DNA from 3 places in the Streptococcus parasalivarius genome. Region 3 is predicted to be linked to each of the others. Evidence: predicted binding sites of a transcription regulator. Region 3 holds the regulator's gene; each other region holds the start of a gene.
What was found. The regulator HrcA, encoded in region 3, represses chaperone genes, less so after heat shock. The targets are predictions, from matches to a motif close to TTAGCACTCNNNNNNNNNGAGTGCTAA.

Region 1 (3,286 bases), on a different contig from region 3:
ACCCAGAAAAAGTTTCTCGACTTTTCCTAGGTTTTTTTGCTTTCTTAAATCTTAGTAACCCATCATTCCTGGATCCATAGCTGGCGCTGCTGGAGCCTCTGGTTCAGGTTTGTTGGCAACGACTGCTTCGGTTGTCAAGATAAGACTTGCTACTGAAGCGGCATTTTGAAGGGCAGAACGCGTTACCTTAACTGGGTCAATGATTCCTGCTTCAACCATATCTACCCATTTACCGTTAGCAGCGTTAAAGCCTGTACCAACTGGGCTGTTCTTCAATTTATCGATGATAACGGAACCTTCATATCCAGCATTATAGGCAATTTGGCGAACTGGTTCTTCCAAAGCACGAAGAACAATGTTACGTCCTGTAGCGTCGTCACCTTCAAGATCAAGCTCAGCAACCTTAGCAATGACGTTAACAAGAGCTGTACCTCCACCTGCTACGATACCTTCTTCAACAGCGGCACGAGTAGCGTTAAGGGCATCTTCGATACGAAGTTTCATTTCTTTAAGGGCTGTTTCAGTGGCTGCACCGACCTTAACAACTGCAACCCCACCAGACAATTTAGCCAAACGCTCTTGAAGTTTTTCACGGTCAAATTCAGATGTTGTTGTTTCCAATTGAGACTTGATGAGGTTTACACGGTTAGCAATCGCTTCTGCGCTTCCTGCACCTTCAACGATAACTGTGCTATCCTTATCCACAGTTACTTTCGAAGCTTGACCAAGTGCTGCCATCGTTGCATCCTTAAGCTCAAGACCAAGATCCTCAGTAATAACAGTTGCTCCAGTCAATACGGCAATGTCTTCTAACATCGCTTTACGGCGGTCACCAAAGCCAGGCGCCTTAACAGCAACAACATTGAAAGTTCCACGAATCTTGTTAAGAACAAGCGTAGGAAGCGCTTCACCATCCACATCATCAGCAATAATCAAAAGTGGACGACTGGTCTTAAGCACTTCTTCCAAGAGTGGGAGGACATCTTGAATATTTGAAATTTTCTTGTCAGTCACAAGGATAAATGGATTTTCAAGGTCAGCGACCATTTTTTCATTATCAGTAACCATGTACTGAGAAAGATAACCACGGTCAAACTGCATACCTTCAACCACTTCGAGTTCTGTCTCCATACCACGAGACTCTTCAATAGTGATAACACCGTCATTACCCACACGTTCCATTGCTTCTGAAATGTATTCACCAACTTTTTCAGAACGTGATGAAACAGCTGCAACTTGGGCAATGGCTTCCTTATTAGCAACTGGTTGAGCAATAGCTTTAAGCTCTTCCACAGCTGTAGCCACAGCTGCTTCAATCCCACGACGGATACCGATTGGATTAGCACCAGCCGTTACATTTTTTAGACCTTCACGGACAATAGCTTGTGTCAAAACAGTGGCTGTAGTTGTTCCGTCACCGGCAATATCATTAGTTTTTGAAGCCACTTCGCTGACGAGCTTGGCACCCATATTTTCAAAGTGATCTTCAAGTTCGATTTCTTTAGCAATTGTTACACCATCATTAGTGATAAGAGGTGAGCCAAAAGCTTTTTCCAAAACCACGTTACGACCTTTAGGGCCAAGCGTTACCTTAACTGTATCAGCCAAAGTATCAACACCACGAACCATTGCTGCGCGTGCATCTGATGAAAATTTAATATCTTTTGCCATAGTTACTCCTTCTTTATCTTAGTTTATATCTGATTAGCATTGACCTACGCGAGGACCGCTAAAATATCTGCTTCACGGATAATTGAAACGGAATCATCTCCGTCTTTAACATTGACACCTGCACCATTTTCAACAAGAACTTTATCGCCTGCTGCAACACTAGGTGCAATCAATTCACCAGTAAGAGTACGGATTCCTTCACCTACTGCCAAAACCTCAGCAGTCTTTGTAGCTTCATGACTGGCTCCTGCCAATACAAAGCCACTAGCTGTTTTTTCTTCTGTTTCTTCAAAACGGACAACGATACGATCGCCCAATGGTTTCAATGCCATACCAATTACCTCCAAATGTTATTTGTTATTAGTAACGTGTGAAACGTTATTTTTAGCACTCATTAAGCAAGAGTGCTAATCTATATATTTATTTTAGCACTTGGTCAAAAATAGTCAAGAAAAAACTACCCAAAATCTGAACTTTGGATAGTTTCTTTTTGCTTATTAACCGAGTACCAAGGCATCGTCATTGAGTACTTGTCCACTATTTTTGTGGAAGAGATCCATAAGTTCTGCAACAGTGAGATTTTTCTTTTCCTCACCTCGCACATCGACGACGATTTTACCATGATAGAGCATGACCAGACGGTTCCCATATTCGATAGCATGTTCCATATTATGGGTAATCATAAGGGTTGTCAACTCTTGTTCTTCAACAATCTTACGCGTCAAATTCATGACCATATCACTTGTCTTTGGATCCAGTGCAGCTGTATGTTCATCGAGAAGCAAAATCTTTGGACGAACCAAGGTCGCCATAGCAAGTGTCAAAGCTTGGCGTTGACCCCCTGACAAGAAATTAGCATCGGTCTTCATACGATTTTCAAGCCCAAGACCAAGATCTATCAAGGCTTCCTTGAACACTTGACGTTCGCTCTCAGTAATAGACTTTTTAAAGAAGCTACGTTTCTTACCTCGACGATAGGCAATTGCCATATTTTCTTCGATAGAAAGGTTTGTCGCTGTCCCCATTCGAGGATCTTGGAAAACACGGCTAATGTCTTTAGAGCGCTCATCTACAGATGCTTTCTTAATAGATTGTCCCTCCAACAAGATATCCCCTTCATCAATGCTAAGAACACCAGCGATTGAATTCATCAAGGTTGATTTACCAGCACCATTTCCTCCAATAACAGAGATAAAGTCTCCCTGCTCAATGTCGAGATCCAAACCACGAAGGACGTGATTTTCATTGACTGTGCCTTTTTCAAAGGTCTTGTGAATCTGTTGTAAACTAAGTAAAGCCATTACTTGTCACCTCCTAAAGTCAAGGATTTGTTAGGTTTGATTTTCAATTTTTGTCGTACTTCTGGTACATATAGGATGACAGCAAGCAAGATGGCTGAAGCCAATTTCAACATTTGAGCATCAACGTTCATGGCAAGGATAATAACCAAGACCAGACGGTAAAGAACAGCTCCTACAACAATTGACCACAGGCGTTTACCAAGTGGTAGATACTTGACGATAACTTCAGCCAAGATAATTGCAGCCAAGCCATTTACGATTGTACCAGTACCCATATTCATATCCGCATAGCCATTGTTTTGAGCTAGGAGAGC
Region 2 (3,286 bases), on a different contig from region 3:
GGGGCACCAACCAATTTAGCAACAGCGTGTTTTTCCATGTATTCTGACATGTCGAAACGAATCATACTGTCAGCTGAACCAAAGAGTTCAATGGCTAATTGTTTAGAGAGCTCAGTTTTACCGACTCCTGTAGGACCTACGAAGAGGAAGCTACCAATTGGGCGGTTTGGAGCACCCAATCCAACACGATTACGGCGGATAGCTTTAGCAATCTTATCAACTGCAGCATCTTGTCCGATAACATGTGATTTAAGATCATCGGCAAGACTAAGAAGTTGTGATTGTTCTTTTTCTTTCAAATCACCGACAGGAATATTGGTTTTTTGTTCCACAATGGCTTCGATATGTTTTTCGGTGATGACAGGCATATCCTGGTCTTTGATGGTTTGCTTTTGCATTTCCTTGTATTTGGCAATTTGGTCACGGAAATAGGCAGCCTTTTCAAAGTCCTCGTCACGAGTAGCTTGAGCCTTGAGGTTTTCAGCCTCAATCAAACGTTTGTCGATATCTTTAGGATCAACAAAGTTGAGGGTCAAGTTCATCTTCGAACCAGCTTCATCAAGAAGGTCGATGGCCTTGTCTGGTAAGAAACGGTCTTGAATGTAGCGGTTGGACAATTCTGCAGCTGCAGTAATCGCTTCGTCCGTATATTTGACGTGGTGGTAGTCTTGATATTTAGGCTGAATCCCACGCAAAATAGTGATGGTTTCCTCAACAGTTGGTTCGTCAACCTTAACTGGTTGCATACGACGCTCAAGGGCAGCATCTTTTTCGATGATGCGGTATTCGTTGAGTGTTGTTGCTCCGACCAGTTGAAGTTCCCCACGAGCAAGGGCAGGTTTTAGGATGTTTCCAGCATCCATATTGCCATCTCCAGCATTACCAGCTCCTACGATTTCATGGATTTCATCAATAAATAGGATAACATCCTGACGTTGACGAATTTCTTCCATGAGTTTTTGCATGCGTTCTTCAAATTGGCCTCGGATACCAGTCCCTTGAACCAAGCTGACCACATCAAGACGGATGACTTGTTTGCCTTGGAGTTTTTGAGGAACGCTACCATCTACAATTTTTTGAGCTAGTCCTTCAACGACAGCAGTCTTACCGACACCGGGTTCACCGATGAGGACGGGATTGTTCTTGGTACGGCGGTTAAGAATTTCGATGACACGAATGATTTCCTCGTCACGACCAATGACTGGATCGATGTCTCCACGACGAGCGATGTCAGTGATGTTAATGCCGAACTCTTCAAGAAGACCTTGTGGCTGTTGAGGAGCTTGTTGGCGTGGTCCTCCTGGACGGCCTGGCCCTTGTGTATTGCCACCGTTTCCTCGGTTACCACCTTCTTGTGTTGGAGGTGTATTGGGAAGATCACCGTTAGAAGAACGGAAGTTATTTAGGTCACTGAAGAAATCATCGAAGAAGCTGGAACCTCCAGTTTGATTGAATTGATTAAGGGGGTTCTCTGGGTCAGATTTCATGATTTTATAACAATTTTGACAGAGGTCAACTTGTTGCTGATTACCATTTACATTGGTATACAAATGAATACTAGCTTCATTAAGGTTACAGTTTTGACAGAGCATATCAGTACCTCTTTTCTATCTGAATTGGGAAAGACCTTTATTGAAAATATTCTTGGTCAAAAAAGGTCAAATCTATGACTCCATTATAGCATGCGGGAGGTAGATTGCAAGAAAAAAGTATCTAGGTTTGGCGCTCTCTTAGCAGGAGTGCTAATATTGAATTTTAATTCAAAATCACTTGCTTATAATGTATAAATATTATATAATATTTTTATATTATTCAGAATGAAAGAGAGATACCTATGACACAAGCTAAATCCTTTTTGAAAGAAATCGACTTTACCAAGCAAGAACTCGAGGAGTTAATTGATTTATCTATAAAATTTAAACAGTTAAAGAAGGAAAGAATTCCGCATAAATATTTAGATGGCTTAAATATTGCCTTGATTTTTGAAAAAACATCTACCAGAACTCGCTCAGCTTTTACAGTGGCCGGTCAGGACCTAGGTATGAATGTGACCTACCTTGGTGCTGGAGACATTCAGTTAGGTAAAAAGGAATCTGTAGTTGATACGGCCAAGGTTCTGGGATCTATGTTTGATGGAATCGAGTACCGTGGTTTTAAACAAGAAGATGTTGAAGATTTGGCTAAGTACTCAGGGGTTCCGGTCTGGAATGGTTTGACGGATACCTGGCATCCAACTCAAATGATTGCAGATTTCATGACTTTGAAGGAACACTTCGGTAGTTTGGAAGACTTGACCATCGCCTATATTGGAGATGGTAGAAATAATATGGCCAACTCACTTTTGGTCACTTCGGCTATTTTAGGCGTTAATGTCAAGATTATAGCCCCAGAGGTGCTGCAACCCGAAGATGAGATTGTAGCCTTAGCTCAGAAACATAATAATGGTGCAGACTTAACCCTTACAGATGATATTTCAGAGGTCAAGGGAGTGGATATGCTTTATACGGATGTCTGGGTATCTATGGGTGAAGAGGTAGATTTTAAATCTCGTATTGATTTACTCTTGCCTTATCAAATTAATGCAGACCTACTAGCCAAGACAGAAAATCCAGATGTTATCGTTATGCATTGTCTCCCAGCCTTTCATGATCTCAATACCCAAATTGGGAAAGAAATCTATGACAAATATGGTTTGGCAGAGTTAGAAATTACAGATCAAGTCTTCCAAAAATACAGTGACATCATCTTCCAAGAAGCTGAGAATCGTATGCATTCTATTAAGGCCATTATGTACAATTCCTTGAAAAATATTTAAAATTCCCCCATTTTTCCCATAAGTGTGATAAAATAAGTAGGAAATACACAATTAATAGGAGAAATAACATGGAATCACATTTGGTGAGAATCATTAACCGTCTTGAAATGATGGCGGCTGATGGTGGTAATTTGAAACGTAATTTTGAACGTGAAGGAGTGGTTGTTGCCGAAGTATCATTTAGCAACGATCCTGAAAATGGTCCAGTTTTCACATTGCGTGACGTTGAAGCACGTGAATCTTATTCATTTGATAGCATCGACTTGATTGCAATGGAAATCTACGATTTGCTTTACTAATAAATCATTTGGGGACTTTACAAGGTTCCAAAAACTCAAAATGCCTGAAACTCGATAGTTTCAGGCATTTTTATCAGGATGAAAGCATAGGCTAATGCTTGTATGGGTTACCAAAATAGGCAGTATTTCAAATCATTGACAAACCTTTTGGGAAGATGTCATCTTAGGAGGA
Region 3 (3,286 bases):
ATTGCTTTTGGTAAATCGAGATAATAAGTCTAAAGAACTTAACCCTGAGATTGCTGATGTCGATGGTGTTTCTGTAGATGCGAGAATTGCTAAGAATGTTAAGGAGTTTTTAGCAGCTGCTCAAGAAATTGATCCAAGTTACCACTTGATATCAGGTTATCGTAGTGTTGCTTATCAGACAGAACTTTATAACAGTTATGTTCAGCAGGAAATGGCTGCTGACCCAAGTTTGACGGAGTCTCAGGCGGAGAAAAAGGTTCAAACCTATTCACAACCACCAGGAGCGAGTGAACACCAGACGGGTCTTGCGATTGATATGAGTACTGTAGATAGCTTAAATGAAGCAGATCCAGATACAGTAGCTAAAGTTAAAGAGTTAGCGCCGAAATATGGCTTTGTTCTTCGTTTTCCAGATGGTAAAACATCGTCAACAGGTGTAGGCTACGAGGATTGGCATTTCCGCTATGTTGGTAAAGAGTCAGCAGAGTATATGACTGAACATAATCTTACTTTGGAGGAATATTTGGCATTATTAAAGGAGAAAGCTAAGTGAGACGACGTTTTAAACTAAAAGCCTTCATAACCTTAGTTGCTGTTTTCGCTTTAGGTATTGTCTTACCTTTGATTCTTCATGCCTCTACAGATGATAATGCTCGTTCGGTAAAGGTTGCTTACACGCAGCAAGAGTTTATTGAGACCTTAGCTCCAACAGCTCAAAAGATGTCCAAAAACTATGGTGTGCCTGCGTCTATTCTCCTTAGTCAAGCTGCATATGAGTCGAATTATGGTAGCAGTCTTTTATCTGTTAAATACCATAACATCTACAGTCTGCTAGCTCAGCCGGGTCAAGAACGTATTCGTTTAAAGGATAGTATCTATAGTAAAGGTAAGTGGCAATACCAAAAGGTGGATTTTGCGGTTTTTAAGGATTGGTCAAGTTCTATGATGACTTATTTAGAAGAGCTTCGCCAAGGAACGTGGGGTGAGTCAACCTATAAAGAGGTGGCAGGAACGACTAGTTATAAAGTTGCGGCAGAAAAACTACAAGCTGCGGGTTTTAGCAGTGATCCAGAGTACGCCAAACACCTCATATCTATTATTGAGACCTATCATTTGTCAAAATATGATCGATAAGATTAGAGTACCTCGGAGGTGCTCTTTTTTTGCTTCTCTAGGTCTTGAGATGTATTTTTAGCACTCTCTTGAAAAGAGTGCTAATTTTTTGTTTTTTTGGGTTGACATGTTCAAGTTTAGGTGTATAATAGAATCATAAGTTAGCAGTCGACGTGTTAGAGTGCTAATAAATAGAAATGAGGTGACATCGTGATTACGCAAAGGCAAAACACTATTTTGAATTTGATAGTTGAGATGTTCACTCGTACACATGAACCGGTTGGTTCTAAAGCGTTACAAGAATCAATTGATTCGAGTTCAGCGACTATTCGTAATGACATGGCCAAGCTAGAAAAAATGGGCTATCTTGAAAAAGCTCATACTTCTAGTGGGCGTATGCCAAGCCGAGCAGGTTTCCAGTATTTTGTCGCTAATTCTTTGAATCTTGATACGATTGATGAACAAGATGTTTATCAAGTGGTTAAAGCTTTTGACTTTGAAGCTTTTAAACTTGAAGATATCTTGGATGCAGCGGCGAAGCTGCTGGCAGAAATGACAGGATGTACAGCAGTGATTCAAGATGTGGAACCGACACGACAACGTCTGACTGGATTTGACATTGTTCATCTATCCAATCACGACGCTTTAGCGGTTCTTACTCTAGATGAATCTAAGCCTGTGACAGTTCAGTTTGCTATTCCAAAAAATTTCTTGTCTAGTGATTTGGAAATTCTTCATAAGCTTGTTCAAGAACGTTTTTTGGGAAACACTGTCTTAGATATCCATTACCGATTGAGAACTGAGATTCCTCAGATTGTGCAGAAGTATTTCAAGATAACAGATAATGTTCTAGATTTGTTTGATTATATCTTTTCACAACTTTTTAAGGAATTGATTTTCATCGAAGGTAAGGTTGCATCACTGACTTATGCCGACTTAAAAACCTATCAATTTTTGGACAATCCACAACATGTGGCACTTGAGCTTCGATCAGCTATCTCCGATGATGAAGTGACCAAGATTTCGGTTGCAGAATCAACTGAAGAAGCGCTTGAAAATGTCACAGTTATGAGTCATAAATTCCTGATTCCTTATCGTGGGATGGCGCTCATGCATGTGATTGGCCCAGTTGAAATGGATTATCGTCGCATGGTTAGTTTGGTCAATGTTATTAGTAGAGTTTTGGTTATGAAGTTGACGGATTATTACCGTTACCTCAATAGTAACCATTATGAAGTTAGCTAAGATATAACATTTAATAAGTATAGAAAGAGGTGTATGCCTTGACTGAAGATATTAAAAAAGAAGAAGTGAAAGAAGAGGAAGCTACTGAGACAACTGAAGAAGTTGTAGAGGAAGTAAGCGAACCTTCTGAACTTGAAGAAGCACAAGCGCGTGCCGAAGAATTTGAAAATAAATACCTTCGTGCCCATGCAGAAATGCAAAACATTCAGCGCCGTTCTAATGAAGAACGTCAACAATTGCAAAAGTATCGTAGCCAAGATTTGGCAAAAGCGATTTTGCCATCACTTGATAACCTTGAACGTGCTCTTGCCGTTGAGGGTTTGACTGATGATGTCAAAAAAGGCTTGGAAATGGTGCAAGAAAGTTTAGTACATGCTTTTAAAGAGGAAGGAATTGAAGAAATCCCAGCAGATGGTGATTTCGATCATAACTTCCACATGGCTATTCAAACAATGCCTGCAGATGATGAACATCCAGCAGACACGATTGCGCAAGTTTTCCAAAAAGGGTATAAGCTCCATGAACGTGTCTTACGCCCAGCCATGGTAGTTGTATACAACTAGGATACAAAGTCCGTAAAAGCTCACAGTAAAAATAGGAGATTGACGAGGTGTTCGATGAACACAAGGAAATCTATCTTTTTTACTCAGAGCTTAGGGTGTGTTCAACTAGGCAATTCTGACGGTTGCTGAAGCAACTTGTTGTCGAAATGACATCGATTTCGACTTCTTGTGTCGTAACATAATTGAAAACTTGTCCGAAATGACAGAAAACTATGAATGAAAGATAAAAAAGCAAAATAGAAATTTTAGTAAAAAGGGGAAAAACATATGTCTAAAATCATTGGTATTGACTTAGGTACAACAAACTCAGCAGTAGCAGTTCTTGAAGGGACTGAATCAAAAATTATCGCAAACCCAGAAGGTAA

Region 1: groES (co-chaperone GroES) is a predicted target of HrcA. The motif match lies at 2,056-2,082, and genes of this name have one in related genera.
Region 2: ACYVQ1_RS01190 (ATP-dependent Clp protease ATP-binding subunit) is a predicted target of HrcA. The motif match lies at 1,720-1,746, and genes of this name have one in related genera.

The regions. Positions count from the first base shown of each region.
Region 1 is NZ_BAABOB010000007.1:58,473-61,758, reverse strand. Features, by position in the region: gene groL (chaperonin GroEL) at 52-1,671, opposite strand; gene groES (co-chaperone GroES) at 1,716-2,003, opposite strand; gene ACYVQ1_RS07685 (ABC transporter ATP-binding protein) at 2,169-2,972, opposite strand; gene ACYVQ1_RS07680 (ABC transporter substrate binding protein) at 2,972-3,286, opposite strand, start outside.
Region 2 is NZ_BAABOB010000001.1:246,342-249,627, forward strand. Features, by position in the region: gene ACYVQ1_RS01190 (ATP-dependent Clp protease ATP-binding subunit) at 1-1,592, opposite strand, end outside; gene argF (ornithine carbamoyltransferase) at 1,835-2,815, shown strand; gene ACYVQ1_RS01200 (DUF1797 family protein) at 2,884-3,114, shown strand.
Region 3 is NZ_BAABOB010000011.1:6,255-9,540, reverse strand. Features, by position in the region: gene ACYVQ1_RS09605 (M15 family metallopeptidase) at 1-553, shown strand, start outside; gene ACYVQ1_RS09600 (glycoside hydrolase family 73 protein) at 550-1,134, shown strand; gene hrcA (heat-inducible transcriptional repressor HrcA) at 1,324-2,358, shown strand; gene grpE (nucleotide exchange factor GrpE) at 2,397-2,921, shown strand; gene dnaK (molecular chaperone DnaK) at 3,189-3,286, shown strand, end outside.